One region of the Novosphingobium anseongense genome, then DNA from elsewhere that is predicted to be linked to it. Evidence: riboswitches for the same ligand, from Rfam matches in the RefSeq annotation. Region 1 holds a riboswitch; each other region holds the start of a gene.

Region 1 (10,424 bases):
GGCTGAGGTCGGCTTTCCAGCGGTCGCCGAGATAGATGCGGTAGCCGAGGGTCGCGGCGGCATCGTCGATCGTCGGTTCGATGATCGGCAGGAAGCCCCAGGGATAGAGCGGCGAAAAACCCGGAACGCGGAAGCCCGCGCCATTGTTCGATCGCTTGTGGGTATAGGTTCCGAAGCCGTAGATTTCACCACTGCCGAGCGGGGCGGCGAAGTCCAGCGCCAGGCTGCCGACTTCGCTCTTGGGATCGCCGATGCGGTAGGTCACGCGGCCGAAGCGCTGGTCGACGAGCGCGCGGTTGGTCGGCTCCTCGATGCGGTAGAGCGCCGAGAGGGTGAGGTGCCCCTCGTCGCCTAGGCGCAGACCATAGGTCAGCATCGCCGTGCCGTTCTCGCCGTCGCCTTCCTCGGTCGCGCCGCCCTGAAGGCTGATCGATCCGCCTTGGGCGTCGGACTTGAGGATGATGTTCACCACGCCGGCGATCGCGTCCGAGCCGTACTGTGCGGCTGCTCCGTCACGCAGCACCTCGATGCGCGCGATCGCGCTTGCCGGGATGGCATCGAGGTCCACCGCCGCGGTGCCGCGCCCGATCGAATTGTTGACGTTGAGGATCGCGTTGGCGTGGCGGCGCTTGCCGTTGACTAGCACCAGCGTCTGGTCCGGCGACAGGCCGCGCAGGGTGATCGGCCGGACGTTGGCCGCGGTCGCCGTCGTCGCCGGCCGCGCGAAGTTAACTGCCGGCTGGAGGAAGTTCAGCGCACGGCCGAGGTCGGGATAGCCCGTGGCCGCCAGCTTCTGCGCGTCCACCACGTCGACCGGCGCCGAGGACTTCAGCGCCTCGCGCCCTTGCGAGCGCGTGCCCGTGACGATGATCGCATCGCCTTCGTCCCTGTCGGCGGGGTCCGAACCGGTCTGCGCCAAAGCCCCGCCCGAAAATGCCGTCGCCAGCGCCAGACCACTCACAAAGCAAGCCGTTCTCAACATTCTTTCGCCCCCAAGCTGCGTCGGGGGAGCGACTAGACCGGGAGCGACGGCAGGGCGTATCGCGAAGTCGGCAACCTGCGTCCCACTTCCTGCAATGGGCCACGTCGAGCAATGAGATTGCCGGGCCCCGACGTGACCGACTATAGTGGTCGTGCGAGGTATGATGCAGACATGGACTCATCTCAGCTACGCGCAATCACGCTTGCGGCAATCGATGTCGAAACCGCGGGCCTCGTGATCGAGACCCACCCGCAGATCCAGGCGGCGCATCGCGCTGCCATCAAGGATCTGAAGGATAGACTCCACGCCATCGAGAATTCGACGCGGCTGGCCGACAAGGCCGTGGTCGCGGTCTAGTCGGCGCTGGTCGAGCCGGCGAGGCTCAGGGGGCGGCGACGGTGCTATGGTCGACGATCGCGGCGGTCCCACTCGAGCGAGGACCGATCACTTTTCGGCCGAGCCTTGCGCGCGGCGTCAGCGGGGGCGTCGCGACATAGTGCGGCAATCCGGGCGTCAGCGGATAGAGGCCGAGCGTCGACCAGACGTACCAGGCCGACATGGTGCCGGCATCGTCGTCCATTCCGTCGGCAAAGCCTTGCGGCGCGAGCGCGAAGCTCGGGCCGATCCAGGGTTGGGCGCGTACGCCGGCGTTCGTGTAGCGATGGGGGACGGGTCGGCGCATGTAGCGATCGATGATGCTCTGCGCCTCTGCGCGCGCGCCGGCCCAGGCCAGCAGATAGGGCACGTGGATGTCGGGCTGGTTGGTCATGTTGAACAGGTTGTCGGTGAAGAACCGCGCGAGCTCGGGCTTTAGGCGCGGGCCGAGCGTCTGGGCCAGCCAGGGCAGGTCGAACACCGGCGCCCAGCGGTATTGTGCGAGCGTTCCCTGGTATAGGCCGCGCGCGTGGACCACGTCGGCATCGGTGCCGAGATCGCGGAAGGTCGCGAGCCACATCGTACGATAGGACAGCGCCTTGTCACGGAACTGCGCCGCGACCTCCGTCTCGCCGAGATCCGCGGCGAGTTCGGCGATCGCCCAGTCGTCATAGGCGGCTTCGATCTGCTCGTCGGGCGTCTTGCGCGCGAGAGTGGCGCTTTCGGCGATCATGCCGGCCAGCGCGGCGCGCGCGTCGAAATCGACGATGCCCTTGCGCCGGAAATCCAGCAGGACGATCCCGGCATGCTCGGTGCGGACCGTGAGAAAAGGTTCGTCGTGCGTGGCCCAGCGCTGCTTGCCGGTCTGGTACAGGCGCACGAGCGAACGGGCGATTGCGCCCGCCCGCTGCCGATCGACGAGCGCCAGCAGCGGCATCTGCGTGCGGTAATTGTCCCAGAGCGCCCAGCTCGTGTAGTGCTGCTCGCCCGCGGGCAGCGTGGCGATCCGGCCGTCGCTGCCGCGGAAGCGGCCGTCGGGATCGGCGATGGCGACCGGGGTTTGCAGCACGCGGAACATCGCGGTGTAGAACAGCGCGCGTTGCTCGCGCGGGCCGTCGATGGTCAGCCGCCCGAGCTCTCGATTCCAGTCGGCGAGGGTCTGCCCGGCGATCGCGGCGAAAGGGAGGTCGCCCATTTCGCGCTCGCGCACCTGAGCCGCCGCGGCGGGGTCGATCGACGAGAGGCCCGTGCGGACCTCGATCGTGTCGCCGGCGCGCACGTCGAGCCAGGCGCGTGCCTCCCCTGACCCTTGACCTTCCCAGCGCAGGTCCAGCGGCCGACCCGCGCGCAGCAGGCGCGTCGCCGAATGGAGATGATAGGCGCCGGCATCGCAGACCGTGCCCGCCGAGAAGCTCGCGCGCAGATCGCCGTCTTCGTTCTGCCAGCGCGAGTCCAGCCGCTTGGAATAGCCGCGGTCGAAGGCGACCGCGATGGCGATCCGGCCGCTCGTCGGCAGGCTGTAGCGGATCACACCTGCGCCACGCGTGGCGGTCATCTCGGCCACGATCTTCGCGCCATAGCTGACGCGGAAAAAGCCGGCGTGCGCGCGTTCGCTGGACTTGTCGATCGGCGCCAGCGCGGGTGCGCCGGCATAGTTCAGCGATACCCGCACGTCGCCGCCCGCGCCGCTGCAGCCCACGCCAACGGCGCGGGTGTGCGAGAAGCCGGCCAACTGCGTCGCGGCGTAGTCGTAGCCAGCGTGGTTTGCGGGGCTCGTGTCGGGGCCGAGCTGGACCATGCCGAACGGCGCCACCGCGGCCGGGCTCAACTGCCCGAAATCGGCGAGCGTGCCGACGAAAGGATCGACCAGCCGGCCGAGTTCCTCGGCCTGGCTCGGCGAGGCCAGGCCCATCATCGCGCTGGCGGCGTGCCCGAGCAGAAACCTCCCAGTGTGCGTCATGGGTCGAGCGGATCGACAGCTTCGACGTGGAAGGCGACAGGATCGGGGGTGAAGCGCGCGGTGAAGCGATCGGGACCCGGCGCCATGCGGCCCGGTTGCACACCCATCTCCCGCAGGTTTCGCTGCGCGAGTTCCTCGCCCGCAATATATTGGATCGTGCGATGATCGGAGACGATCAGGGCAGGGCGGTCGGTCGGAAAGCCGGCTGCCAGCAGCAGCCTTGCACAGTTGCGGAGGTTGGTCGTGGTATGGCGCGCGTGTGGTTCGATCAGCACGCGGTCGGCGGGCACGCCGTGCTGGCTGACGAGCAGCCGTTTCATCTCGATCGCCTCGTTGAACGGCGTGCGGTTGGGATGGACGTTGCCGCCGCTCACCACGATGAACGGGGCGAGGCCGCGCGCGAAGAGATCGGCGGCGATGCGCATGCGGATATGGCCCATGACCCCGGTGCGCGACTGAGCGTCCTCCGGCCCGTGCCCGAAGACGAGGAGTGCGACATAGGGTTTGACGCTCCAGTCGGTCACCTTGACTGCGGCGGTGGCGGCTGCGTTCTCGCCGGCCAGCAGCGGGCGGTATCCGGCCGCATCGGTGCGCTCGTTGATCTGGAGGAGACCCACCGCGTAGCGCTGGGCAGGATCGAAGAACAGGTCGCTTTCGCGAGCCTGGCCGGCGGTCGCGACGCCGTGGGCGCTCAGTACCTGTGTGTATTCGGGCACGGCGAGGTCGAAGATGAACCCGTCGATCTTGGGATAACGCGGTGCTTCGCCTTTGGCATAGACCGCGATCGTTCGGTTGATCGCCGCGGCGGCATCGCGCCAGGCCGCGCCGACGAAATCCCCATCGGGCAACGCGGCGTGGGCGGCGAAGCGACCCGAAGGCCGCATCTGGCGAGAGATCAGCGCCGCGGCCAGGTCCCGGTCGTGCAACAGCGCGCGCAGGCGCGTCTCGACCAGGGCCACGTCGGCCGGGGTCCAGGTCCAGGCATCGGCCAGGCACAGCGGCGCGGGCGAGCATGTCTCCTGCGCCGCGCGGGCGGCGCGATCCGCCGCCAGTTTGCGCAGCGCCGGATCGCGCGCGAGCGCCTGCGGCCAGCCCGGCGCCGCGTGCAGCATCGCGAACAGGGGGAAGACCCGCGTTTCGAGAGTGTCGGAAAACGGCGCGGCATAGCCGGCCGGGTCCTGCGCCGAGGCTGCCGCCGGCATCATCGCAGATGCGGCAAGGCAGGCGATCAGCGCCGCGGCGCAGGACCTGCGCATATTACCAGCTCCGGCTGAGGATGAAGCGGAAGTTGCGGCCGAACAACGGACGCCCGTAGATCGCATCGCTGGCGCCCTGACCGGCGAGTTGGTCGGTGCGCGGGTTGCCCTCGGTCAGTCCTTTGGCATTGGTCAGGTTGTCGCCGACCACCTGGAAACGCCAGCCGCCCTGGGTGACCGACACCGAGGCGCCGATCGTCTGGAAGGCGGGCAGCCCGGTCAGGTTGAACAGATCGACATAGCGCCGGCCGGTCCATTCGTAGCGGCCGGAAACCTCCAGTTCGCCGTCGCCCACGGGGAAGTGGAGGGTGGGGCGCAGATTGCCGAAGAACTTGGGCTCGCGGATGATCTGGTTGCCGTTGACCGCGCTGGGATCGGCGCCCGCAGTGTTCGCCAGGTTGCGATATTCGGGATCCTGCCAGGTGACCGAACCGGCCAACTCGAACCACGAGGTCGGCGCGAGGCGACCATCGACTTCGACGCCCTTGGACACGGCCTCGCCGATGAACGGCACGGCTTGGTCGTTGCGGCCGGTGATCGGGTTGAACGCGACGAACGAGGCGTTGAACGGATCGAACTTGGTATAGAAGCCTGTGACGTAGAGATAGTGTGGGCCGAAGCTGGCCTTGAGGCCCACTTCGTACTGGCGGGCCTTGGTCTTGATGATGGTCGGCGCCGTGCTCGTCGTGACACCCAGGTTGGGTGGAACTTCCAGGTTCGAGACGCGACCATAGGCGCCCAGATTGCCATTGAAGTCGTAGTTCAGGCCAACCGTCCAATTTGTCGCCGAAGGCTTGAGCTTGTTGGAAACGATTGCGCCGGTGAAGGCGCGGGTGGTGTCGTCGGCCAGGGTCGTCGCGTCGCCGAGGTTGGCATTGGCCGAGAGCAGCGCGAAGCCGTCGAGGTCGTACCATTCCTTGCGGATGCCGGCGTCGAGGCGCAGGCCGCGGGTGATGTCCCAGGTATCGTTGGCATAGACCGCGATCATCTTGGCGTCGCCTTCGCCCTGGTTGAGCGTGGTGGTATAGCGCAGCACGCCCTTGTCGGTGACCGAGCCGAGCACCGCGCCCGTTGCCGAATAGGCCAGGAGATCGAGCGTGCGCGGCTGACCGCGGACTTCGATCAGCATGTCCTGATAGACCTGCAGGCTCTTGTTGCCATAGATCGAGCCATAGGTGCCCACGCGGATGTCGTGCGTGCCGAAGCCGGTCTCGAACTTGCGGGTGACGCTCAGATCGGCCTGGGTCGAGTGGAAGTCTGCCTCAACCGCGCGATACTGACCCGACATGACGAGGCCGGAGGCCGTACTCGGATCATAGGCCGTGGCGCCGTTGGTGCCCGCGATCGCATAGCCCATCCGTGCCACGCCCGCGCCGAAGGCGGTGCGCGCAGCGGCGAGATAGCCGTTGGCGAAGGTGGTGGCATCGGCCGGGTTGGTCGTCGAATAGAACGCGTCGAAGCTGCTCTTGCCCTTGGTGAAGCCGACCTTGGCGGACACGGCATAGTCGCCGAATTCGCCCTGGTAGTGCAGGTTGGCGTTGAAGAAGCGCATGTGGCGACCATCGGCGAGATCGCGGTTCAGCCCCTGCACGGTGCCCGAGCCATCGCGGTACTTGATGTTGACGTTGCGCAGCGCCGGCGAGTTCATCGTGCCGCGATGATAGTCGATGTACCGGTCGAGAGAGACCGCAGGGTTGCGCGGATCGGCGATCGGGATCGGCAGATAGAAAAGGTTGTGGTCGTTGACGTAGGTCACGGCCACCTTGACGAAGCCGTTGTCGAAATCGTGCTTCAGGTTGGCGCGGATCTGGCCGCCCTTGTCGCTGGGGAAGCCGCTCTTGCGATAGCCGTCGTGCTGGCGCAGGAAACCGCCGATCGCGTAGTAGGTACGCTCGCCGAGCGGGCCCGACTGCACCGCATCGAGGCGGTAGAGGCCGGTATCGCCGATCGTCACCTGAGCGCGCCCGCGCGCCTCGTCGGTGCCGGTAACGGTGATGTTGTTGGCTATCGCCGCCGCGCTCGAGGCGTAAATCGGCGCCGGACCACCGCGGACGATCTCGACCCGCTCGGTCATCAGGTCGTAGCGGTTCATGCCTTCGCCCGAGTTGAAGAACACGCCGTCGATCTCATGGTACAGCGGCAGGCCGTCCTGCTGGAAGATCATGTAGCCGCGGTCGGTCGGGATGCCGCGGATGCGCGTGATGTTCTGCACTTCGCCGCCGGTCGCTTCGACCTGGATGCCGGGAACCGTGCCTAGCAGGTCGGCGAAGCTCTTGGGCGCGATGCGCTCGACCTCGGCCTGCGACAACGAATTCACCGCGTAAGGCACGTCGAAACGGCGCTGCGCGCGCGCGGCCCCGGTGACGATGATGTCGCTTTCGCCCACCGCGGGAGCGGCATCGGCTGCCGCTTCGGCCGCTGCTTCATCGTCGCGCGAAGCCGCTGAGGCCGGCAGTGCCCAGGCCAGAGCGGAGGCCGAGGCGAGAAGCGAGATAATCTGAATCTTGTTGGCTGCGACATGCATCGTAACAGTCCCCCTCATTGGATGAAGGGGCTGCTAGGAGCTATTCACTACAGCCAAATGACATCGTTGTCTTTTATGGGGCGAGGGCGACCTGTCCCATTCACGCGTTGCGATCGGAATCGGAAAGGCGCGCTACCGCGACCTGTCGATACCGTGACGCACCTTGGCTTGGTGGCTGATTTCCACTAGGGGCTGGCCGATGCCCCGGAGCAATCTTGGGCATGCCATGAATGTGCCGGTGTTCCGCGAGGAACTTAATCGGGAATGCGGTGCGGGGCTCGCCCCCAAATCCGCGGCTGTCCCTGCAACTGTGAGCGGATAGCGAGATGCACGAGTCCGAAAGGGCAGCCACTGGACGGATATGATCCGTCTGGGAAGGTGTGCATCGAGCGACGACCCGCAAGCCAGGAGACCTGCCGGCGCTCTGGTCGCTCTTGCCCTGACCCAGGGATTGGTCGCGGCACGGTCCATTCCCGTCTGGGCGACGAAACTGTGCGGCTGGGGCTGCACGGTCGCGTTGCGACGGGTGCCTGCCGCGCCTGCCCGCCGCCGCGCGTCGACCGGTCTTCCGGCAAGCCCCGCCATTCGTCGTTCGGCGCGGCGGAGATCGGGTGTGAGCCGCGAGGCCGAAGCCAGCAGGAACGTTGCGGTGAGGGGCTGGTGCCCCGACGCCTGGCGTCCGATGATGGCGGGTGACGGGCTGCTGGTCCGCGTGAAGCCGCGCCTCGGCTGCCTGACGTCCGACGCGATCACAGAACTGTGCGCCGCAGCCCGTGAACACGGCAACGGCCTGATCGACCTGACGCGCCGAGCCAACTTCCAGATTCGCGGGGTGACCGAGGCAAGCTGGCCCAAGCTGCTCGATCGCCTGCTCGACGCGGGGCTCGTCGATGCCCAAGCCGAGCACGAGCGCGCCCGCAATGTGCTGATCGCGCCCGAATGGCGCGAGGCCGACGACAGCCATCGCCTGGCCTGCGAATTGCTCGAACGCATCGGCGAGCTTCCCGAACTGCCGGGGAAGGTCGGCTTCGTGATCGATGCCGGCGTCGCGCCCGTTCTTGCCGACGAACCTGGAGATTTCCGGCTCGAACGTGCGGCCGACGGTGGGATCATGCTTCGTGCCGATGGTCGGCAGGTGGGAATGCCCGTCGATCGCGGCGGCGAAGTCGATGCCTTGATCGGGCTCGCCCATTGGTTCGTCGCCAGCGGCGGCGGCCGTGCAGGACGTATGGCCCGGCACGATGCGCCACTTCCGCCGTGGGCTGCCGGCGCCGCCCGGCTCGCATCGCCGGGACCGCACTTGCTGCCGGGACCTTGGCCGCGCGGCATGGCCTATGGTCTCGCTTTCGGTCGCGTCGAAGTCGAGGCGCTGCTGCGCCTCGCCGATGGGCAGAGCGGTTTCCGCGTCTCGCCGTGGCGCATCCTTCTGGTCGAAGGCGCTCACGTCGCGATCGAGGCTCCGGACCTGTCGACCGACCCCGCCGCGCCGCTGTTGCGTGTCGATGCCTGTTCTGGCCAACCGGCCTGCCCGCAAGCGGGCGTGGAGACCCGAGCGTTGGCGCGCCACCTCGCCCCCCATGTCGCGGGACGCCTCCACGTCTCCGGTTGCGCCAAGGGCTGTGCGCGGTCGGCCCCGGCCGACGTGATGCTGACCGGGCGCGCGGGCCGATACGACCTTGCGCTGGACGCCCGCGCCGATGCCGAACCTTTGCGCGCGGGCCTGACCGCCGCCGATCTCCTTGCCCATTTCGGAGCCTGTTGATGCCCCATGACTACGAGAAGGACGGCGCGGCGATCTATCGCCAGTCCTTCGCCACGATCCGTGCCGAGGCCGATCTCGCGCTCTTCTCGGCCGATGAGGAGCCGGTCGCCGTGCGGATGATTCACGCGGCGGGCATGGTGGAGCTTGCGTCGTCGATCCGTTTTTCGCCCGGTTTCGCAACGGTGGCGCGCGACGCCCTGGCGCAGGGCGCGCCGATCCTCTGCGACGCACGTATGGTATCCGAAGGCGTCACGCGCGCGCGTCTGCCCGCCGACAATGCCGTGATTTGTACGCTCCATGACGCCGCGGTGCCCGACCTGGCGCGTGTGCTGGGCAACACCCGCTCGGCCGCCGCGCTCGAACTCTGGCGGCCGCATCTATCCGGTGCGCTGGTCGCGATCGGCAATGCCCCGACGGCGCTGTTCCACCTGCTGAACATGCTCGAAGATCGCGATTGTCCGCGCCCCGCCGCGATCATCGGCTGTCCGGTCGGTTTCGTCGGCGCCGCGGAATCGAAGGCCGCGTTGTGGCAGGCGCAGCCGGTACCGTGCTGCGTGGTCGAGGGGCGGCTGGGGGGCAGTGCGATGACCGTCGCGGTGATCAACGCGCTGGCGAGCGGCGCCGAATGAGCAAGACGGGCACGATCTACGGCGTAGGCCTCGGCCCCGGTGCGCAGGACCTGCTCAGCGTGCGCGCCGACCGGCTGGTGCGCGGCGGGCGGCATATCGCCTATTTCCGCAAGGCCGGGCGGCCGGGCCAGGCGCGGCGGATCGTCGAGGGTATGCTCCACGCCGATGTGGTCGAGCTGGCGATGGAATATCCGGTGACCACCGAGATCGCGTTGACCGATCCGCGCTACAACGAATGCCTTTCCGCCTTCTATGCCGAATGCACGCAGCGGTTGCTGGCGGTGGCCGAGACCGGCGCCGACGTCGTCGTGCTCTGCGAAGGCGATCCCTTCTTCTACGGCTCGTTCATGCACCTGCACAGCCGGTTGGCGGGGAGCGTGCCGGTCGAGGTGGTGCCCGGCATTACCGGCATGGCGGGCGCCTGGAACGCGACCCAGGTACCGATCACCTGGGGCGACGACGTGCTGACCGTCGCCATGGCGACGCTGCCGGAAGCGGAACTGGTGCGGCGCATCCGCGACACCGATGCGCTGGTGGTCATGAAGATCGGGCGCCATTTGCCCAAGCTGCGCCGCGCGGTCGAGGCCGCCGGCCGCGCCGAGGCCGCCTGGCTGGTCGAGCACGCCGCCATGCCGGGCCAGCGGGTCACGCGGTTGGCCGAGGTCGATACGGTCACGCCCTATTTCTCGATCCTGCTGATCCACGGACAGGGGCGTAGACCGTGAGCGGCTGGGTCGCGGTCGCGGGCCTCGGGCCGGGCGGCGAAGGGCTGGTGACCCCCGAGGTCGGCACCGCGCTGGCCGAGGCGACCGACGTGGTCGGTTATATCCCTTACGTTGCCCGCGTGGCGCCGCGCGAAGGGCTGGTGCTGCATCCTTCGGACAACCGCGTGGAGATCGATCGGGCCGCGCAAGCGCTCGAAATGGCGGCGGCGGG
Region 2 (10,424 bases), on a different contig from region 1:
AGGAACATATGGCGAACTTGGGAAGGGCCGGGATTTGCCCGGCGAGTCAGTCGTACGGAAGCGAGAGCGTCAGCAGCGCGTCGCGGGCCGCGACGAATTCGAGCCACAGCGCATGCGCGGGTGCGACCGCATCGCCGCGCGCAGCCTGGACCGCGATGAGGGCCGAGAGCCCGGGCTCCATGATGGCGGCAAGATCCTCGATGCCCTGAACCGCGAGTTCGCGGCGCCAGTGCGGCGCCTGGCCGATGGCCGCGGCAAAACCGGTCAGCGCTGCGGTCGGCGCTTCCGGCGCCAGTCCGGCGAGGGCCGCCACGATCGCCGCCGCGTCGTGCAGCGCTATCCATTTCCGGACGGCAACGTCAGGAAGGTCGCCAGGCAGCGGCAGCGCAAGCGAACCGAGCGGCGTGGCCGAATCGAAGTTGATCGGAGTCGCGTCCATGGCTGTTCGACCTAGCCATTCTTGCTTGCCAAATCGCTAAAAGCCCCTGCCTTGCTCTTGCGCGCGCTGCCAAAGCACGGTCAATTGGCCGCGAAAATACGAATTGGAGAGAGTGATGGCGATCGACGGCGGGCGGCCGGGCTTCGGTGAGCTGCGGCAGAACTGGCGGATCCTGCCGCCCTGCATGATCGGCATCATGCTCTGCTCGACCCACGGCTATTCGCTGGGGGTGATGATCCCGGTGCTCGAACGCGAGATGGGCTGGTCGCGCGCACAGACCTCGATGGGGCTGATGATCATCTCGACGATCGCGCTGGTCGCGGCGCCGCTGGTCGGCCTCGCGATCGACAAGGTCGGTCCGCGCCGCATCGCGCTCGCAGGCATTCTCGTCTTCGCCTTCGGCCTGGCCTCGCTGTCGCAGGCGACCAGCATCGAATCTTGGTGGCTGCTGTGGATCCTGCTCGGCGCGGGCAACATGCTGATCCTGCCGACGGTCTGGACCAAGGCGATCAACGGCTATTTCGACCGGAACCGCGGAATCGCGCTCGCCATCGCGCTGTGCGGCACGGGCGTGGCCGCCGCTTTCGTGCCGACACTGACCAATTGGCTGGTCGAACACTATGGTTGGCGCCAGGCCTATGTCGGCCTCGGCGTGATCGGCGCGGCGCTCACCTTCCCCGTGACCTGGCTGCTGTTCCGCATGCCCGCCGAGGGCGGCAAGGCCGGCGCCGCAGCCGAAACCCCGCGCCAGGTTCAGGGCGTCTCGGCGCGCGAAGGCTTCACCCAGCCGCGGTTCCTCAAGCTCGCCGGCGCGACCTTGCTGTTCTCGGTGACGATCTGCGCGCTGACCACCAACCTCGTCCCCGTGCTGATCGCCCGCGATCTGACCCCCGCCGGCGCCGCGGGCATCGCCGGATTGCTCGGCCTGGGCTCGATCACCGGGCGGATCGTCGGCGGCTTTCTGCTCGACCGGTTCGACGCCGCCAAGGTCGCCGCCGCGAGCGTCGCCATGCCGGTGGTCACCGTGCTGCTGCTGCTCGCCTTCCCCGGCCCCGGCGTCGCCGCGATCGCCTGCCTGATCCTCGGCCTCGCGGTCGGCACCGAGGTCGACTGCTGCGCCTATCTCGCGGCACGGCATTTCGGGCTCCGTGCCTTCGGCGCGCTGTTCGGTACGATGAACGGGCTGATGCTGTTCGGCAACGGCATCGCCCCGGTGCTGGCCAACCACATCTACGACGTGACCAAGAGCTACGACATCGTACTCTGGGCTCAGATTCCCGCCTGTCTGGGCACGATGCTGCTGTTCCTGATGCTGGGCCCCTACCCCGATCTCGATGCCGAGGACGCGCCCCACGACGCCCCACTCGCCGATCCCGCGACAGCCTGATCGGAATAGACGACATTGCGCTTGGCAATGTGCGCCGCCCTCTGCTAGTCGCACGCGGCCCGCACCCGTAGCTCAGCTGGATAGAGCGCTGCCCTCCGAAGGCAGAGGCCACAGGTTCGAATCCTGTCGGGTGCACCATATATCCGCAGATTCGGCTTTCCGCAGCGACATCGTCAGTGCGCTCGTCGGGCGCTTGTGATTTGCCCATCTCCATTGTATCAGCCGCGCCGTTCGCGATCCCAAAGATTGCGGACGCATGATCGCGCCGGTGCCTCGCAAGAGGCTTAAAACGGGAACGCGGTGAGGAAGGCCGGAGCGATCCTGCGTTTCCGAATCCGAGGCTGTCCCTGCAACTGTAAGCGGCGAGCGCGATGCACATGTGCGGACGGGTAGGATCCCGAGCCGCCAACCACTGGGCCGGACGCTAAATCATGCGAGGCCTGGGAAGGTCGTGCATCAAGCTATGACCCGCGAGCCAGGAGACCTGCCGGCGTCTGGTCGCTCTTGCCTTGGTCCAGGGGATGGCCGCGGCACGGTGTACTCCGTCTGAGCGACGAACGAGCGGCTGGGGCTGCATCGGTTTCGTGTGCCGGTTGCCCCCGGGCGTCCGGCCGGTGCACGCTGCCGACCGTTCATGAACGGCAAGCCCCTGCCCAGTGTCGTGAGACGCCGACGGGGGAGTATCATGAAGACTTTTGCACCGGCTGCTTTCGCGGCCTTCTCTCTCTGCGCGCCTGCGCTGGCCCATGCCGGCGAAGCCGATGCCACTGCCGCCGAAGGCGAAACGATCGTCGTCGTCGGCACGGTCGACCAGCTTCGCCTCAACGTTAAGACCGAAGGCGCCAGCCGCCTCAATCTCACGCCGCTCGAAACGCCGGCCAGCGTCGAGACGCTCGACGGCAATGCGATCCGCCTGCGCGGCGACCTGACCATCCAGGATGCCGCGGCCCGCGCGACGGGCATCGTCAACACCTCGGGCGTGTTCGGCTTCGGCCTCTCGTCGCGCGGCTTCACCGGCCAGAACTCGGTGATGACGCTCTACGACGGCATGCGCATGTACAACAACACGCTGACCTTCCCGGCCGATCCATGGATGGCCCAAAGCGTCGAGATCCTGCGCGGGCCGGCCTCGGTGCTCTATGGCGAAGGCGCGATCGGCGGCGCGGTCAACGTCGTGCGGCGGCAGCCTGGCGACACGCTCGAAGTGGCCGGCCGCGCCGGTGCCGCCTCGTTCGACACGTTCAACGTGGCGGCCGGTGCCGGCGGGCCGATCAACGATAGCGTCGGCTTCCGCGTCGACGCCAGCTATCGCCGTTCCGACGGCTGGATGGCGCGCGGCGAGAACAGCGCACTCGCGCTGTCGGGCGCGATCCGGTTCAAGCCCGCGAGCGATCTCAGCATCACGCTGTCGCACGACTTCAGCACGCAGAAGCCGCGCACCTGGTTCGGTGTGCCGCTGGTCAACGGCGCGCTCGACACGTCGATCCGCAAAAACAACTACAACGTAACCGATGCCGTGCTGCGCTTCCGCGACAACTGGAGCCAGGGCAAGATCGAGTGGACACCGTCCGAAGCGCTGACGATCCGCAGCACCTTCTATCACCTCTGGGCCAACAAATACTGGCAGAACGCCGAGAACGTGACCTGGGTCGCGGCGACGGCGACGAGCCCGGCGCAGATCCGCCAGTCGAGCTTCCTCGAACTCTACCATATCCAGAAGCAGACCGGGAACCGGACCACCGCCAATCTCAAGCAGAGCTTCGGCACGGTCGAGAACCAGGTCGTCGTGGGCTTCGACGTCAACCACATCAGCTACAAGAACGTCAGCAATTCGGGCAACAACGCCACGCGACTGATCAGCGTGGTGAACCCGGTGCCCGGCCTGTTCATCGATCAGCCGACCGCGACCACCAGGCCGCGCTATACCAACGTGATCCGCCAGTTTTCGGTCTTCGCCGAGGACCGGCTGAAGCTCAGCGACGAATTCTCGCTCGTCGGCGGGCTGCGCTACGACCGGCCGGAGATTACCAAGACCGACTATGTCACGGCGACGAACAACTTCACGGGCACTCCCGATGCGGTGACCTGGCGCGTCGGTGCGGTCTATCAGCCGATCCCGACGCTCTCGCTCTATGGTCAATATGCCACGGCCGCCGATCCGGTCGGCGCGCTGGTTTCGACCAGCCTCGCACAGAGCAGCTTCGACCTTTCGACGGGCCGCCAGTACGAGCTGGGCATCAAGCACGTGTTCTGGGGCGGGCGCGGCCAGTGGACTCTGGCCGCCTACGACATCGTCAAGAAGAAGCTGCTGACCTCCGACCCGCTGATCCCGACGATCCAGGTCCAGGTCGGGCAGCAATCATCGAAGGGCATCGAGGCGTCGTTCTCGCTCGAACCGATCGAGGGCGTCAGCATCTCGCTCAACGGCGCCGTGCTGCGCGCGCGCTATGACGACTTTTCCGAATCCGTCGGCGGCGTGCTGTTCCAGCGCGCGGGCAATCGTCCGACCAATGTCGCGGCGAAGACCGCCAATGCCTTCGTCAGCTGGGAAGTCCTCGAAGGCTGGGTGATCGACGGCGGCGTGTCCTATGTCGACAAGCGTTATCAGGATGCCGCGAATACACGCGTGATCCCGGCCTATACGCTGACCGATATCGGCCTTCGCTGGCAGTTCGTCGAAGCGGCGAGCGCCAGCCTGCGCGTGCGCAACCTGTTCGACGAGACCTATGTGCGCTCGACCTATGGCGCCTCGCAATGGGTGCTCGGCGATCCGCGCACGGTGGAGGCGACGATCCATGTCGCCTTCTGACGGCATCGCGATCACCGATGGGAGCGCGCCGCGGGCGCGTTCCCATACCCCTTCAACCAGAGCGCTATGGCGCGCCACCAAGCGCTTCCTCTATTTCTTCCACCGCTGGACGGGCATCGTCCTGTGCGTGTTCTTCGCAGTGTGGTTCGTTTCGGGCGTCGTCATGATGTATGTCCCGTTCCCGTCGTTCCGCGCGCCCGAGCGGATCGCGGGGGCCGTACCGATCGACTGGGCGCGGGTCAGGGTCACGCCCGATGCCGTACTCACGACCTTGCGCGAGAGTGCGTTCCCGAAAGAGATGCGGCTGGGCATGTCGGGCGACGTTCCCGTCTATCGTGTCGCCACCGCGGACGGGCGCCGCGCGATCTCGGCCGAGACCGGGCAGGAAATCCGTGCGGTCGACGCGCCGCAGGCCGGCGCGATCGCTGCGGCTTTCGTCCAGGCACCGGTCGCCTCGATCGTCGCGGTTCGTCAGGACCAGTGGGTCGTCACGCGCGCCTACAAGAAGATCGCGCCGTTCTGGCGCATTCGCCTGGCCGATCCTGCGGCAACCGACGTCTACGTCATGCAGCAGACCGGCGAGATCGTGCAGAACACCACGGCGCACGAGCGCTTCTGGAACTGGCTCGGCGCGGTCCCGCACTGGATCTACTTCGAGGCGCTGCGCGTCTATCAGGAGCCCTGGCGCCAGACCGTGCTCTGGACCTCGGGCGTGGGCATGCTCGGCGCGATCGCGGGGATCTGGATCGGGTTACTGCGGGTCCGGATCAGCAAGCGCTACAAGTCGGGATCGGTCAGCCCCTATCGCAGCTGGATGAAATGGCACCATGTCGTCGGCCTGGTCGGCGGTGTCTTCGTGGTGACCTGGGTGTTCAGCGGCTGGTTGTCGATGAGCCCCTGGGGCGGCTTCCGCGACGAGGACAAGGGTATCGCCGAGCGCTATGTCGGCGCGAAGCCGGGCTTTGCCACCACCGACCTGCGCGGCCTCGCCGGTACGGCACGCGATGCGCGCGAGCTCGAGTTCACCCATCTCGGCGGTATACCGGTCATCGTCGCCTGGCGCGATCCCGAGCACAAGCGGCTGCTCGACGGTGCAACCGCCGAGCCCATCTCGCTCGCAAAGGCGCGGATCGAAACGATCGCGCGGTCTGCGGTGACGGACGGCAAACTCATGCGGACCGAACGCCTCGAACACTACGATCGCTACTGGTACGCCACCGGTGATCCGCGTCGCGATGCGCGGTCGCTGCCCGTGCTGCGGCTCGTGTTCGACGATGCGAACCAGACCTGGTTGCACATCGATCCGGCCACGGGCCGGTTGCTGGGGCGAGCAGGATCGGGCAGCCGCTCCTATCGCTGGCTGTTCGCGGCGCTGCATAGCTTCGACCTGCCGTTCCTGCTGGAACACCGGCTGCTACGCGATCTGCTGATGTGGCTGTTGTCGGCGGCCGGACTGATCGTCTCGGTCTCGGGCGTGGTCATCGGCTGGCGTCGGTTGCGGCCCGTTCGGGGCCCCGCGCAAGCCGTTCGCCTCCCAGGCGGACGATAAGTGCGCGGGAGCGGTGGTGCCGAACCTTTCGGCACCACCGCGAAACACGATCACCGAGCCTGGCTGACTTCCTTGCGCGACAGCGACGTGGTCAGCTTGCCCTCGGCTTCGGACAGGGTCGAAGCAGGGATCGTCACGAGCTTGCCGTTGAGGATGATCTGCGCATCGCCTGCGGCATTCACGCGATAGACCGGCGCGAGGCGCTGGCCCGCGCTGGTGTAGATCATCTTGCCCGTCGTCAGGGCCGGCGCGGCGGCCGGTGCCTGGGCAAGAACCGCGACCGGAGCGCCCACGACGAACAGCGCCGCGGTTGCGGCCACGAGGAATTTACGCATCTATAGTCTCCCAACTACTTACCTAGTTTAGCAATTGATAAGCTTGCTTAGAATTTTGGGAGTGTCAATCTGTCGCGCGAGGAGATCGTTCGAGATTGGTAATTTTACGTGGTCGCGATCTTCGCTGCCCCGCGCGCTAGAGCAGCGCCGCTACGAAACTCCGATCCCGTTCCGTCGGCGTCCATACCGCTGCGACGAGCGCCTCGGCGCCGAACAGCGCGTCGAGCAGGTCCGTCGGTGCCACGGCCTGCGCGCAGGCCAGCAGTTTCTCTGCAAGCGGATCCTCGACCGCGCCGTTGTCGCCGCGGATATGCCGCAGCCAGCCGGCGAGCGCTATAAGGATCGCGGGACATTCGACCCCGCGATGCTGATGATGCGCCAGCGTCTCCAGCCAGCGCTGCGGGACCTTCTGGCTGCCGTCCATCGCGATCTGCGCTAGGCGGTGTTCGAGCGAGGGGTTGGCGAAGCGCGCCAGCAGTTCGGTGGCATAGGCTTCGAGATCCTGACCCGGTGCCGGTGTCAGGCTCGCTGCGGCTTCCTGCCGCATCAGCCGCTCGAGCAGTGGGCGGATCGCCGGATCGGCTACGGCCTGGTGAACGAAGACGTGCCCGCGACCCAGACCGAGATAGGCCAAGGCCGAATGCGCGCCGTTGAGCATCCTGAGCTTTGCGGTCTCGTAAGGCGCGACATCGGCGACAAGTTGGGCGCCGACCTTGTCCCAGGCCGGGCGGCCCTGGGCGAATCGATCCTCAATCACCCACTGGCTGAACGGCTCAGTGACGACCGCGGCCGCGTCGGACAGGCCGAGCAGCCTCTCCGCCGCGGCAACGTCGTCCGCAGTGGTAGCGGGGACGATGCGATCGACCATCGTGCCGGGGAACGTGCATTCGTCGGCGATCCAGCGGGCGAGATCGGCGTCGGTGCGCGCGGCATGTTCGCCGAGCAGCCGACCGAGCTGGCCGCCGTTGTCGGCGAGGTTGTCGCAAGACAGCAGGGAGAGCCCCGGCAGGCCCGTGGCCCTGCGCCGCGCAAGGCCTTCGGCGAGGTAACGGTAGATCGATCCCTCGCCCGCGAGCGTGGGATCGAGCCTGCCGTCAGCGGCGCGACCATAGCCCTTCTCGGTGATCGTGAAGCTGGCGATCTTCGTCGCCGGCGCGGCGAGCAGGGCGACCACCGCTTCGGGATCCTGCGGCGCGACCAGCACCTGACGGACAGCGCCAACCACGCGCACCCGCGGCACCGCGGCGGAGCATTCGGTCACGCTGTAGAGCCCGTCCTGCGGGTTCATCTGCTCGGCCACCCCAGCCGAGCGCAGCGAGACGCCGGCGATCGCCCAGTCGCGCCCATGCTTGGTGTCGGCGCCGCCCTCCATCGCCCGGTCGGTGTACCAGGCCTGGTGCGCGCGGTGGAACGCGCCGATGCCGAAATGGACGATGCCCGTCGCCTGCGCCGCACGGTCATAGCCGAAGCGCGTCACCTCCGGCGTGAGCCGGTCCAGCGTCATTTCGGACAGGCGAGTCACAGCCGATAGGCCTGCTTGGCGAGATTGTAGGCGAGGTCCTGTGCGAGTTCGGCCGCCTCCCAGTCCTCGAGGCGATGTTCGAGCACGAGTTCGGCCAGGAAGCCGCAGTCGATCCGGCGCGCAAGGTCATGCCGCGCGGGAATCGAGAGGAAGGCGCGCGTATCGTCGTTGAAGCCGACGGTGTTGTAGAAGCCCGCGGTCTCGGTGGTCGCGCGGCGGAAGCGGCGCATGCCCTCGGGGCTGTCGTGGAACCACCAGGCCGGGCCGAGCTTGAGGCACGGATAGTGCCCCGCGAGCGGCGCCAGTTCGCGCGCGTAAGTGCTCTCGTCGAGCGTGAAGAGGATGATCGACAGGCCCGGCGCATTGCCGAAGCGGTCGAGCAGCGGCTTGAGCGCGTGGACATATTCGGTGCGCATCGGGATATCCGCGCCCTTGTCGCGGCCGAAACGCGCGAAGACATCGGCATTGTGGTTGCGGAAGGATCCCGGGTGGATCTGCATGACCAGCCCGTCCTCGACGCTCATCGCCGCCATCTCGGTCAGCATCTGCGCGCGGAACAACTCGGCCTCGGCCGCGGTGAATTCGTCCGCAGACACCTTGCGGAACAGGGCTTCGGCCGCAGCCGGGGCCAGGTCCGCGGTCTGCGCGGTCGGATGGCCGTGATCGGTCGAGGTCGCGCCCATGCCCGCGAAGAAGGCTCGGCGTTGGCGGTGGGCGGCGAGATAGCCCTGCCACGACAGCGCGTCCTCGCCGGTCAGCTCCGAGAGGCGCACCAGATTGTCCCTGAAGCCCTCAAACTCGGGATCGATTACGGGATCGGGACGATAGGCGGTGACGACCTTGCCCTGCCAACCCCCGGGACGCTGGTTCTCGGCGTGCACGGCAGCATGATGTTCGAGCGTGTCGAGCGGGCTCTCGGTCGTGGCGATCACTTCGATGTTGAATCGGTCGAACAGCGCACGCGGCCGGAAAGCCTCGGTGGCCAGCGCCGCGGTGATCGTGTCGAAATAGAGGTCCGAAGTTTCGGCCTCGAGCCGCACCGCGATGCCGAAGGCTTCCGCAAAAACCCAGTCGAGCCAGAACGACGAGGGCGTGCCGCGGAACAGATGATAGCGCTCGGCGAAGAGGCGCCAGGCTTCGCGAGGATCGGCGCGGCCAGCCTTGCCGATGCCCAGCGCTTCGAGCGCGACGCCCTGCGAATGGAGCATACGGAAGACGTAGTGGTCAGGCCGCAGCAGCAGATCGGCGGCGTTGCCGAAGGTCTCGTTGCGCGCGAACCACGAAGGATCGGTATGACCATGCGGGCTGACGATCGGCAGGCCGGCAACGGCGGTATAAAGCTCACGCGCGACGGCGCGGGTGGCCGGATCGGCGGGCAGCAGCCGGTCGGGATGCAGCGTAAGCGGACGAGACATCGCGATTCAGCGCGTCGCCTGGGTATAACGCGCGCGCTTGGCGGCCACAGCGCGGCGCGCCTCCTCTACCGCCTTTTCTTCGGTCGCGAAGAGCAGGCTGTCGAGCACGGCGGCGAGATGCGTCCGCATCGCCGCGCGGGCTATCGCCGGATCGCGCGCGCGCAACGCCTCGAGCACGGCCGAATGCTCCTCGATCACGGGTTTGACGTTGGCCGTGCGCGCCTTCTCGTGCAGCAGCGCGGCTTCGGGCGAGGTGTAGCGCAGTTCCCAGAGCCGCTCGATCGTCTCGAGCACCGCATGATTGCGCGTCGCCCTGGCAATGGCGAGGTGGAACGCGCGGTCGGCCTTGTCCGTACCGCCAGGGTCCTGATTCTCGCGCGCGATCTCGCGGACCAGCTGCTCGATCTCGGCGATCTCTTCGTCGCTGATCTGCGTGGCGGCGAGCGCGGCCGCCTCGCCCTCGAACAGCAGGCGCGCTTCGGTCAGTTCGAAAGCCGTGATGTTGAACCCGGCGATATCGCCCTTGCCCGGCAGGCGCATGACATAGGCGCCCGAACCGATGCGGACTTCGACCAGCCCCTGCACTTCGAGCGCGATGATGGCCTCGCGCACGGTCGGGCGGCTGACATTGTGCTGCTGCGCCAGCTCGCGCTCGGCCGGAAGCCGGCTGCCGACGGGATAGGCGCCCGACGCCAGCTCGGCGATCAGCTTGCGCGCGAGGTCCTGGTACAAGCGGTCGTTCGAACGTGAAGCGAAATCCTGCATCTTGCTTTCCATTGGCCTGACCAATATGGGCATGACAGTCAGCCACGAAGGCGTCAAGCCCGAGCCCGCTGCTCGGCACATCAGCGAAGCGGAGTTCTCCTAGGATATGAAGATCACGGCAGCCAGGGTCATCGTCACCTGCCCGGGACGCAATTTCGTGACCTTGAAGATCGAAACCGATCAGGGCGTCTACGGAATCGGCG
Region 3 (10,424 bases), on a different contig from region 1:
GGGCGTGGAGTGCGCCACTTTCACTGGTTGTGCGCAACCGAAATCCCGGCTGCCTGGGATCTGCGGCGCTGCGGCTGGCATCTGGTGCCGCCCGCACCGATTGCGGACGCGGGTGAGGCCGTCGCGCTCGCCGATATCGCGAGCCTGGACGAACACGCCTGGTCGCGATTGCATCGCGAGCAAGGCCAACCGCGACATGATCGCATAATCATGCTCGGCGTGGCCGATAGCGACGAGCGCGCGCGGCTGATCGGTCTGGGTTTCGGTGACGTGCTCGACGAAGCGCCGGGCCTGAGCGAGATCGCGGCGCGGGCACTGCGGCTCGCCGAACAGGCACAGTCGCTGCCGCGTCGACGCGCGATCGGCCCCTTGCGGCTGGACCTGCTCGCGCGGGACGGCACGATCGCCGGGAGGCCGCTGGCGCTCCACCCGCGCGAATTCGCGCTGCTCTGGCGGCTGGCCGATACGCCGGGCGTGCCCGTGGCCAAGCCGACCTTGCTGCGCGAGGTCTGGCGACTGTTCCACATACCCGACACCAACAGCCTCGCCGTCCATATCTTCCGCCTGCGCGCCAAGCTGGCGGCGGTCGGACTCGGCGGGCTGGTGCGGACGGCGCCGGCTGGCGGCTATATGCTGGTGCCGCCACCAGGCGAATCGCCGGCTCTACCGATGGCCATTGCCGATCGGCGCTGGCATGATCTCATCGTCGGCACCCCGGATGGGATTGCGATCGGAGACCAGCGTCCATGACCCACCCCTTGCCCACCAGCGACCGCGTCGGCGCCACCATCGACGCGGATGGCGTAGCCCGCGTGACGCTGACGCGCGGCGACAAGCTCAACGCGCTCGATCCGGCGATGTTCGATGCGCTGATCGCGGTGGGGCAGGCGCTGTTCGACCTGCCCGGGCTGCGCTCCGTCGTGCTCTCGGGCGAAGGCAAGGCCTTCAGCGCAGGACTCGATCTCGCGACCTTCGAGGAAGCGCTCGGCGGTGCGGCGGCACCGCTGACCCAGCGTACGCACGGCAATGCCAACCGCTTTCAGCAGGCGGCGCTGGTCTGGCGCAAGCTGCCCGTGCCGGTGATCGCCGCGGTTCACGGCGTCTGCTTCGGCGGCGCCCTGCAGATCGCCAGCGGCGCCGACATCCGCGTCGTGGCGCCCGAAGCGCGGCTGGCGGTGCTCGAAATGAAGTGGGGGATCGTGCCCGACATGGGCGGCTTCGCGCTGTGGCGCGGCTGCGTGCGCGACGACGTGCTGCGCAAGCTGACCTACACCAACCGGGAGTTCTCGGGCGAGGAGGCGCTGGCTTTCGGTTTCGCCACGGTGGTCGATGCCAATCCGGTGGCGCGCGCCATGGCGCTGGCGCAGGATATCGCACAGCGCAGCCCGAATGCGGTGCGCGCCGCGAAATCGTTGTTCAATCGCAGTACGGAGCTTTCGCTCGACGACATTCTGGCCGCCGAAAGCTTCGAGCAGCAGCGGCTGCTCGGCACGCGCAACCAGATCGAGGCGATGATGAGCCAGACCGAGAAGCGGCCGGCGAATTTCGTCGATCCCTGAGGCTCAGCGCACCGGGATCTTGATCATAACCGGCAGCAGTTCCTTTGGCTGCGAGGCGCCGTGCGAACCGAACAGCACACTGGCCGCGGTGAACAAGGTCAGCGCGACCACGCCCCAGTGCAGCGTCTCCGCCTTGCGGACCGGCGTTGCGACTGCCGTCGGCTTGCGCAGACGCGGGACCGGCGTCGGCTCCTCCATCAGCCACGGCGGCGTCTCATCGGCCGCGACCGGCGACTTCACCGCGTTCGCGGGGGTGATGATTCCGGGCTGGGGAAGCGGGAGTGCTTTGGCGGTTTCCATGGGCTTTTAGCTAGGCTTACATGGTAAACGAAATCTTACCGCGAAGGGGAAATGGCGACGTGAACGAAGTTGAGATCGTGATCTGCGAGCATGAAACTCTGGCCCTGCGCGGCGAGCTGGCAACGCCCTCAGGCCCGGGCCCGCATCCCGCCGTGCTGGTCGTGCACAACGCCTTCGGCCTCGGCACGCACATGCGCCAGGTTATCCAGGACCTCGCCGCCGAAGGCTATGTCGCGCTCGCGGTCGATATGTACGGCGACGGCGCCTACAGCGAGGACGAGAGCGTCGTCGGCGGCCTCGTCGCGCCGCTCTGGGGCAATTCCGAACGCCTGCGCGCACGCATGGGCGCCTGGCACGATGTGCTCAAGGCACGACCCGAGGTGGCCCCGGATCGGATCGCCGCGCTCGGCTATTGCTTCGGCGGCATGTGCGTGCTCGAATTCGCACGCGGCGGCGGCGATGTTCGTGCGGTGGTCAGCTACCATGGCATCCTCACCACGGCCGCACCGGCAGCCAAGGGCGTGGTCACGGCCCATGTCGCGGTCCACACCGGCGGGCGCGATCCGCACGTACCGGCGGCCGACGTCGCCGCACTGCGCGCCGAACTTATCGACGCCGAAGCCGACTGGCAGATCGCCGAATATGCCCATGCCTACCACGCCTTTACCGATCCTGCGGCCGACGACCCGAAGAACGGCCGCGCCTACGATGCGTTGGCGGACCGGCTGTCCTGGGCCTCGACCTTGGCGCTGCTCGACCTGAAGCTGCGCGGCGCGGAAGTGTAACCCATTTCCCGCACCTGTGCCGATAATGCCGCGGCGCAACGGGCGCGCGGTTGGCACGCTCGGCTAGGCGGCCTAAGCCGCGCACCGACCGCGGGAAACCGCGGCGAAGATCGCGCCGGTGCCCCGCGAGGGGCTTAATTCGGGAACACGGTAAGGCAGAGACATCTGCCCAAGCCGAGGCTGTCCCTGCAACTGTGAGCGGATAGCGCGATGCACGAGGCTCCTCTGGAGCCGCCACTGGGCGCCGATCGCGTGCCTGGGAAGGTCGTGCATCGTGCCGTGACCCGCGAGCCAGGAGACCGGCCGGCGCATGGTCGCTCTTGCCTTGGCCCAGGGATCGGCCACGGCACGGTTCTCCGTCTGAGCGACGACCAAGCGGCGGGGCCGCTGTGGTGCGCCGGAGGTGGGTCGATTGCGCCAGCCCCGTCCGGCGCGTCGGTCGAGGGCATCAACGCCCCGGCAGCCCCCGCCCTCGTTGCCCGGCGCGGAGGGACAAGACCATGAAGACCGCCTATACCTCGCTGCTGGCGCTGGCCGTAGCCACGCCCGCTTTCGCGAGCTCGAACCCGAGCCAGCCCGCCACCAACGCCGCGGGCGAGACGATCGTCGTCACCGCCTCGCGCTCGAACGCGGGTATTGCCGCCGACCGGCTCGGCGCCTCGGTGACGGTGCTCGACGCTGCGGCGATCGAAGCGCGCCAGACGCGCGTGGTTTCCGACGTGCTGCGCGACGTGCCCGGCGTCGCCGTCAGCCGCGCGATCGGCGGCCTCACCCAGATCCGCCTGCGCGGCAGCGAAGCCAATCACGCGCTCGTGCTGATCGACGGCATCGAGGCCAGCGATCCGTTCAACGGCGAATTCGACTTCAACGGCCTGATCGCCGACCAGGCCGTGCGCATCGAAGTGCTGCGCGGCCAGCAAAGCTCGCTCTACGGCTCCGACGCGATCGGCGGCGTGGTCCACTATCTGACCCTGAGCGGCGCCGAGGCCCCGGGCTTCACCGCGCGCGCCGAGGGCGGCTCGTTCAACACCTTCGACGGCGCCGCGCGCTTCGCCGGTGCGACCGACCAGCTCGATTACGTCGTCTCGGGCGGCTACTACCGCACCGACGGCACCCCCGTGGCCCGCAACGGCACGCGCGACGTCGGCTCGGAGACCGCCGGCGTCAACGCCAAGCTGGCTTGGACGCCGAGCGAGAGCTTCAAGCTGACCGGGGTCGCCCGCTACTCGTGGAACGACTACGACGTCGCCAACACCGAGCAGAACCCGGCGAGCCCGTTGTTCGGCTTCATCGTCGACAGCCCCGGGGTGCGCGCCACCAAGGAGAGCCTCTACGGCCTGCTGCGCGCCGAGCTGACCGGGCTCGACGGCCGCTGGGTCAATGCCCTTACCGGCCAGTACGCCGACGTCACACGCAAGGGCTATACCGGTGCGCTGCGCGACACCGGCAGCAATGGCCGCCGCTACAAGGGCTCGTTCGAATCCAGTCTGCGGTTCGGGGACGAGGTCGTCGTCCACAAGCTGACCGGCGCGCTCGATCTCGAGCGCGAGGAGTTCCAGAACACCACGCCCGGCGGCTTCGCCTTCACCGGCCGGCGCAACACGACCAATCTGGGCCTGGTCGGCCAGTACGAACTGAGCATCGACGAGAAGGCCACCTTCGGCGCTTCGGTCCGCCAGGACTGGAACAACCGCTTCGCCGATTCCACCACCTGGCGCGTCCAGGGATCCTACACCCTGCCAACCGATACGCGCGTTCACGCCGCCTATGGCACGGGCGTCAAGAACCCCGGCTATTTCGAACTCTACGGCTTCGTCGACGGCCAGTACATCGGCAACCCGAACCTGCGCCCCGAGAAGTCCGAAGGCTGGGAAGCCGGGCTCGAGCAGCGCTTCGGCGAGATCGCGACGATCGGCGCGACCTGGTTCGACAACCGGCTCAAGGGCGAGATCTTCACGACCTTCCCCGCGCCGACCTTCATCGCCACCCCGGCCAACCGCACGACCAAGTCGCGCCAGCGCGGCGTCGAAGTCGCCCTGTCAGCCCGGCCCGTGCCGCAGTGGCGGATCGACGCGGCCTATACCTGGCTCGACGCCGACGAGAACGGCGCGGTTGAAGTGCGCCGCGCCAAGCACATCGCCAGCTTCAACTCGACCTGGACCACCGCCGACGAGCGCCTCTCGGGCACGCTGACCGTGCGTTACAACGGCCGCCAGCAGGACGTCGCCTTCACCGACCCGAGCTTCGTGCCGGTCAACGTGACGCTCAAGGACTACGTCCTCGTCAACCTCAACGCCGAGTATCGGCTGACAGGCGCCATCACATTGTTCGGCCGCGTCGAGAACCTGTTCGACGAGGACTACGAAGAGGTGTTCAGCTATGCCACGCCGGGCGCGAGCGCCTATGGCGGGGTCCGCGTGAAGTTCTGATCCGATGATGAGCCCTCCCCCTCCGGGGAGGGCTTCAGACCACCAGATCGAGTGTGAGCAGCAGCCCCTCGGATCGGTAGTCGAAAGCGACATGGCCGTCGCTGCCATGGAGGGCGGCGGCGATCATGCGCGAGCCGAAGCCGCGGTGGGTCGGCGTCGTGACCGGCGGACCGCCACTCTCGCGCCATTCGAGACGCAAGGTTGGCCGCTCGGTCTCGGCCAGACGCCAGGCGATCGAGACCCGGCCGTGCTCGGCCGACAGCGCGCCGTACTTGACCGCATTGGTGCCAAGCTCGTGCAGCACCATCGTCAGCAACAATGCCTTGTTGGCCGAAAGCCGCACCTCGGGTCCCTCGACCGAGACGCGTGGCGTGCCCTTGATCGAGAAAGCGGCGAGCGAGCGCTGCACCAACGCGGCGATATCGATCTCCTGCCAGTCGCTGAGCGTCAGCAGGTCGTGCGCGCCCGACAGCGCATGCAGCCGGCTGATGAACGCATCTTTCTCGGACGGCGGCGTGGTCTTGAGCGTCTGCGAGGCCAGCGCCTGGATCGTCGCGAGCGTGTTCTTCACGCGGTGCTTGACCTCGTGCAGCAGCAGTTCGCGCGCGTCCTCCGCCGCTTTGCGGTTGGCGATCTCGGCCTGGGCTGCACTGTGCAGCCGGGCGTTGTCGATCGCGACGGCGGACTGCGAGGCGATCGCAGCGATCAGCGATTCGGTTTCGGGCGCGAAGCGATCGGGCTCGGCATGTCCGAAGAACAGGCCGCCGATCACCGCACCCGACGACGAAACCACTGGCACCGCGAGATAGGAGACCACGGGCAGATGACCGGTAGGCATACCCTTGTGCGGCGTGTTCAGGCCGTAGCGCGGATCCTGGCGGATGTCGGCCGAGCGAACGATGCCTTCGCCGAGAAAGGTCGGCGCGAAGATCGCGGTGTTGCGCGGCATGCCGAACCGATCGAAAGCATCGCGCGGGGCGCCCGACAGCGCGTAGAGCACGTAGCTTTCGCCATCGGCGTCGAGCACGTTGTAGAAGAAGGCGCCGAACTGCGCGCCGCTCAGCGCGGTTGCCTCGTCGGTCACGGCCTGAACGATGCGCTCGAGATCGAGATCCTGCGAGATGATCCGCGACACCCGGTTCAGCGCTTCGAGCCGCTCGGTCTGCCGCTCGAGCAGCGCGTCGGCCTGTTTCTTCTGCGTGATGTCGCGCGCGATCTTCGAGGCGCCGACGATCGAGCCGTCGGACCGCCGGATCGGCGAGATCGTCAACGAGATGTCGATCTGCCGGCCCGACTTGTGCAGGCGCTTCGTCTCGAAATGCTCGACCCTTTCACCGCGGCGCAGGCGCTCGATGATGTCGGTTTCCTCGCTGCGCCGATCGTCGGGGATCAGCGTCAACACCGAATGGCCGATAATCTCCTCGGGCCGGTAGCCGAACAGACGTTCGGCTGCGCCGTTCCAACTCGTTATGGTTCCGTCGAGCAGCTTCGAGATGATCGCATCGTCAGAACTTTCGACGATCGCGGCGAGGCGCAGCGCAGCCTCCAGCGAGGATTCGAGTCTGGCATCGACCACGCCCGCATCGTTACCCACGTCTGCGCCGCCGTGCGACAAATCGTTCATCCGCGACCCCCATGCGCATTTTGGTTTGCGCGCCGGATCGGGAACGATCAAGCGCTCAAATGGTTTCCTATTGAATACAAGATATCAGATACGGAATTCAGGGCGGAAGGGCCGGGGGCACAGGTGACGGGACTCGCGAACCGGACGGTTCTGATAGTCGAAGACGAATGGCTTGTCCGGATGGAGCTCGTCGCGGCTTTTGAGGACGAGCATTGCATCATCGTGGAGGCTGCTTCGGCCGAAGATGCCTGCGACGCGCTGCGGGCGAGCCGTGGTAGCGGTGGGCGGGTCGATCTGCTCGTTACCGACATCCGCCTCACCGGACTTCTGACCGGCTGGGACCTCGCAGCCAAAGCGCGCGATATCGATGCCGGTATCGGCGTGATCTATGTCTCCGCCAATCCCCCCGCACCCGGCCGTGACGTCAGCGACAGCGTGTTCATCGACAAGCCGGCGCTGGTCGACCAGGTCGTCGTCGCTGCTCGCCGCTTGCTGGGCTAGCGCAGCGGTGCAAAGCCGAAGCCGCGCAGATACTGCATCGTCGCGCGCGCCTGGGCCACGCCCTGGCCGATCTGCACCGTGGCATTGGCCAGGCGCGGCTTGCCGCGGCCAAGGTTCGGCTGATTGCCCGTCGCCGTGACCCCGTCGGTGAAGGGGCTGAATTTGCGATTGGAATCGCGATCGTGGACCACCGCCACCGCATAGGCGCCGGGGCGCGGCGCACGGATGCAGAGCACCGGATTGGGCTGGCGCGGCACGGGCACTTCGATGCGCTTGAACACCTTGCCCGCAACGACCAGATCCTTGTCGTCCGCCAGGTAATCCTGCTGGTTCGCCGGATAGAGCTCGAGCCGCAGCATGCCCCGCGTGTCCTTGAGCCCGAGAACTTCGACGCGCAGCGCGGGTCCCGGTTCGTTCGCCCGGCAATCGGCATCCTGCCTGCCGCGCTGCTCGTAAGGCGGGACGGGACCCGCCGCCGTCAGCAACACGGCCGCCGCCGCGAGAACTATCGTTTTCCGCATTCGTCACTCACTCGTCGATTGCCAAGGCTGGGCGCGTAGCACGGTATCGCCCAGACCGCGCGCGGCAAAGCGCGGCGCCAGAACCTTGTGGAACAACCGGTCCTGCCAGCGGAACGGCGTGACGTGGTAGAGCAACCGCTCGCCCAGCGTCCAGCGCACGCCACCGCGGTCCCGGCGACGGTCCGAAGGCACGCACCACAGCTCCCGATCGTAAGCTTGCGAGCCCTGCCGTAGCACGCGGTTCATCAGCTCGTGATCCTTGAGGACATAGGGCCAGAGCCGGAAGTCGTAGCCGCCGGCGCGACGCAGAGCGTCGAGGCGGAAGCTCTGGCAGGCGCCGCTCGTGTGGTTCTGCCAGGGCAACAGCCGCGCCGCGAGGACCTTGTGACAGATGGCGAGCCATGACCGCCAGCCACGCTCTGCCGGCGGGTTGCAGGCCGCCACTGCCACGCAGCCGGGTCCATACCGGTCGAACAGCCCGGCCGCGCGTGCGAGGTACTGTGGCGGGTACCAAGTGTCGGCATCGCAGATCGCGATCAGTTCACTGCGCCCCTCGGCGATGCCTCGGCTCAGCGCATGAACCTGACCGGGCTGAGGCTCATCGAGGAATTCGGCGTCCAGTCCGTGCTCGACCACGAGCGCGCGCGCCGCCGCGATGCAGCCGTCGGTCGAGCCGTTGTCGACCACGATCAGCCGAAACGGCACGGTCTGCGCGGCCAGCGACAACAGGGTACGCGGCAGGAAATCGCGCTCGTTGAACACGGGGATGACCACCGACCAGCGCGGCTCCGAGCCTTCGTCCATGCCGTGCGAACTAGGTCGATCAGATGACGCCGCGATGACCGGCTGCATAACAAAACCGTCATCGCAATTGCATCGGGCTGTAACACCTGAGGTGCAGGAGCGGGCCTCGCGTGCAGTCGAAGGGCCGTGATCCATGTACAAAGACAGCTTCGCTTCGGGCGAGCTGACGGCAGGCCCGGACATGAAACTGCATAGGGCCGATGGCATCGGCAACAGCCGCCTGGCGGCCTGGTTCAGCGCTCTCGTCTCGCTCGCGCTTCTCGTCGCTGTCGCCGCACAGCTTCGCGACATGGACCTGCGCCACGTCGTCGCGATGATCCCGACGAGCCCGCTGTTCTGGACGGTGTTCGCGGCCTGGTATCTGGCCGGTCCGGTCAGCGAATGGATCATCTACCGCCGGCTCTGGCACATCCCCGTCACCGGCATCGGCGCGCTCATGCGTAAGATGGTCTCCAACGAACTGCTGCTCGGCTATCTCGGCGAGGCGCAGTTCTACGCCTGGGTGCGTGCGCGCCAGCAGTTGGCCGCGGCGCCCTTCGGCGCGATCAAGGACGTGACGATCCTCTCGGCGCTGACGGGCAACGTCACCACCCTGATCATGCTGGCGGTCGCCTGGCCGCTGGTTTTCTCGGGCAAGATCGGCCTGGGCATGCAATCGACATTCGTCTCGCTCGGCGTGGTGCTGATCAGTTCCTTCGTGATCCTGCTGTTCCGCCAGAAGCTGTTCACCCTGCCCGGCCGCGAGCTGCGCTTCATCGCGGCGCTGCACCTCGCCCGCATCGCGACGAAGACCGGGCTCGGCGCGCTGCTCTGGTATCTGGTGTTGCCGCAGGTCGCGGTGTCGCTGTGGCTTGTTCTGTCGACCTTGCGTCTGCTCGTCTCGCGGCTGCCGCTGGTCCCTAACAAGGAGGTGGTCTTCGCCGGGATCTCGGTGGTCCTGCTCGGCCACCACGAGCAGGTTGCAGCGCTGCTGGCGATGATGGGTGGGCTCGTTCTTGCCAGTCACCTGATCGTCGGGGCCAGTTTCGCCAGCGCCGACCTCGTCGAATCCTGGAGACGGCGTTGAGAATCGTCGACGTCTGCGCCTTCTATTCGCCGCAGGGCGGCGGGGTGCGGACCTATGTCGAGCAGAAGCTCAAGATCGGCCCCGAGCTGGGCCACGAGATCGTCGTGCTGGCCCCCGGCGACGACCATGCCGTGATCGAGCACGGCCCGGCCGCCCGGATAGTCACGATTCCCTCGCCGCGCCTCGCCTTCGATCGCAAGTATTGGTACTTCGGCGACGAGCCCGCGCTGCACGCCGCGCTCGACGCGCTCGATCCCGATTTCGTTGAGGTCGGCTCGCCCTGGCGCAGCCCGTCTTATGTCGCGCGCTGGCAAGGGAATGCTCCCCGCGCGCTGGTGATGCACAACGATCCGTTCTCGGTCTATGCCTACCGCTGGCTCGAGCCCTGGCTGCGCCGCGAGACGATCGACCGCCGGATCGACTTCCTCTGGCAGCACATGCGCAAACTCGGCCGCGACTACGACCGCGTCGTCTGCGCCAGCCGCGAACTGCGCGCGCGCCTCGCACGCGGCGGCGTCGCGGGCACGGCGCTGCACCCGATGGGCATCGACACCACGCTGTTCGGCCCGCAGCGCCGCGACCCCGAGGTCCGGCGCCAACTGCTCGCGCTCTGCGACCTGCCCGAGGACGCGCATCTGCTCATCGGCGTCGGCCGCTATGGCGCGGAGAAGCGCTGGCCGGTGGCGATCGACGCGGTGATGCGCGCGGGTCTGACCCGGCCGATCGGCCTCGTGCTGATCGGCGAGGGCGGCGCGGCCAAGCGCCTGACCAAACACATCGCCGGCAATCCGCACATCCACCTGCTCGCGCCCGAGCGCAACCGCTTGCGCTTCGC

The links. A riboswitch is a leader RNA that binds a small molecule or an ion and turns the genes downstream of it on or off. The one in region 1 is predicted to bind cobalamin.
Region 2: it holds a riboswitch for cobalamin, as region 1 does, so the genes downstream of both, WG901_RS09535 (TonB-dependent receptor) here and WG901_RS07020 (cobalamin biosynthesis protein CobG) in region 1, are expected to answer to the same signal.
Region 3: it holds a riboswitch for cobalamin, as region 1 does, so the genes downstream of both, WG901_RS13635 (TonB-dependent receptor) here and WG901_RS07020 (cobalamin biosynthesis protein CobG) in region 1, are expected to answer to the same signal.

What each region holds. Positions count from the first base shown of each region.
Region 1 is NZ_JBBHJZ010000001.1:1,475,601-1,486,024, reverse strand. It holds gene WG901_RS07045 (TonB-dependent receptor plug domain-containing protein) at 1-961, opposite strand, end outside; gene WG901_RS07040 (hypothetical protein) at 1,154-1,339, shown strand; gene WG901_RS07035 (glycoside hydrolase domain-containing protein) at 1,365-3,317, opposite strand; gene WG901_RS07030 (YdcF family protein) at 3,314-4,573, opposite strand; gene WG901_RS07025 (TonB-dependent receptor) at 4,575-7,097, opposite strand; cobalamin riboswitch at 7,317-7,532, shown strand; gene WG901_RS07020 (cobalamin biosynthesis protein CobG) at 7,780-8,859, shown strand; gene WG901_RS07015 (precorrin-8X methylmutase) at 8,859-9,488, shown strand; gene cobI (precorrin-2 C(20)-methyltransferase) at 9,485-10,213, shown strand; gene cobJ (precorrin-3B C(17)-methyltransferase) at 10,210-10,424, shown strand, end outside.
Region 2 is NZ_JBBHJZ010000002.1:173,040-183,463, forward strand. It holds gene WG901_RS09520 (hypothetical protein) at 47-439, opposite strand; gene WG901_RS09525 (MFS transporter) at 555-1,826, shown strand; tRNA gene WG901_RS09530 (tRNA-Arg) at 1,888-1,964, shown strand; cobalamin riboswitch at 2,076-2,332, shown strand; gene WG901_RS09535 (TonB-dependent receptor) at 2,512-4,635, shown strand; gene WG901_RS09540 (PepSY domain-containing protein) at 4,622-6,184, shown strand; gene WG901_RS09545 (hypothetical protein) at 6,235-6,519, opposite strand; gene WG901_RS09550 (mannitol dehydrogenase family protein) at 6,656-8,023, opposite strand; gene uxaC (glucuronate isomerase) at 8,038-9,456, opposite strand; gene WG901_RS09560 (FadR/GntR family transcriptional regulator) at 9,463-10,221, opposite strand; gene manD (D-mannonate dehydratase ManD) at 10,328-10,424, shown strand, end outside.
Region 3 is NZ_JBBHJZ010000002.1:1,006,898-1,017,321, reverse strand. It holds gene WG901_RS13655 (winged helix-turn-helix domain-containing protein) at 220-750, shown strand; gene WG901_RS13650 (crotonase/enoyl-CoA hydratase family protein) at 747-1,559, shown strand; gene WG901_RS13645 (hypothetical protein) at 1,563-1,859, opposite strand; gene WG901_RS13640 (dienelactone hydrolase family protein) at 1,919-2,644, shown strand; cobalamin riboswitch at 2,744-2,966, shown strand; gene WG901_RS13635 (TonB-dependent receptor) at 3,145-5,073, shown strand; gene WG901_RS13630 (PAS domain-containing sensor histidine kinase) at 5,108-6,697, opposite strand; gene WG901_RS13625 (response regulator) at 6,680-7,198, shown strand; gene WG901_RS13620 (DUF2141 domain-containing protein) at 7,195-7,719, opposite strand; gene WG901_RS13615 (glycosyltransferase family 2 protein) at 7,723-8,523, opposite strand; gene WG901_RS13610 (hypothetical protein) at 8,657-9,589, shown strand; gene WG901_RS13605 (glycosyltransferase) at 9,586-10,424, shown strand, end outside.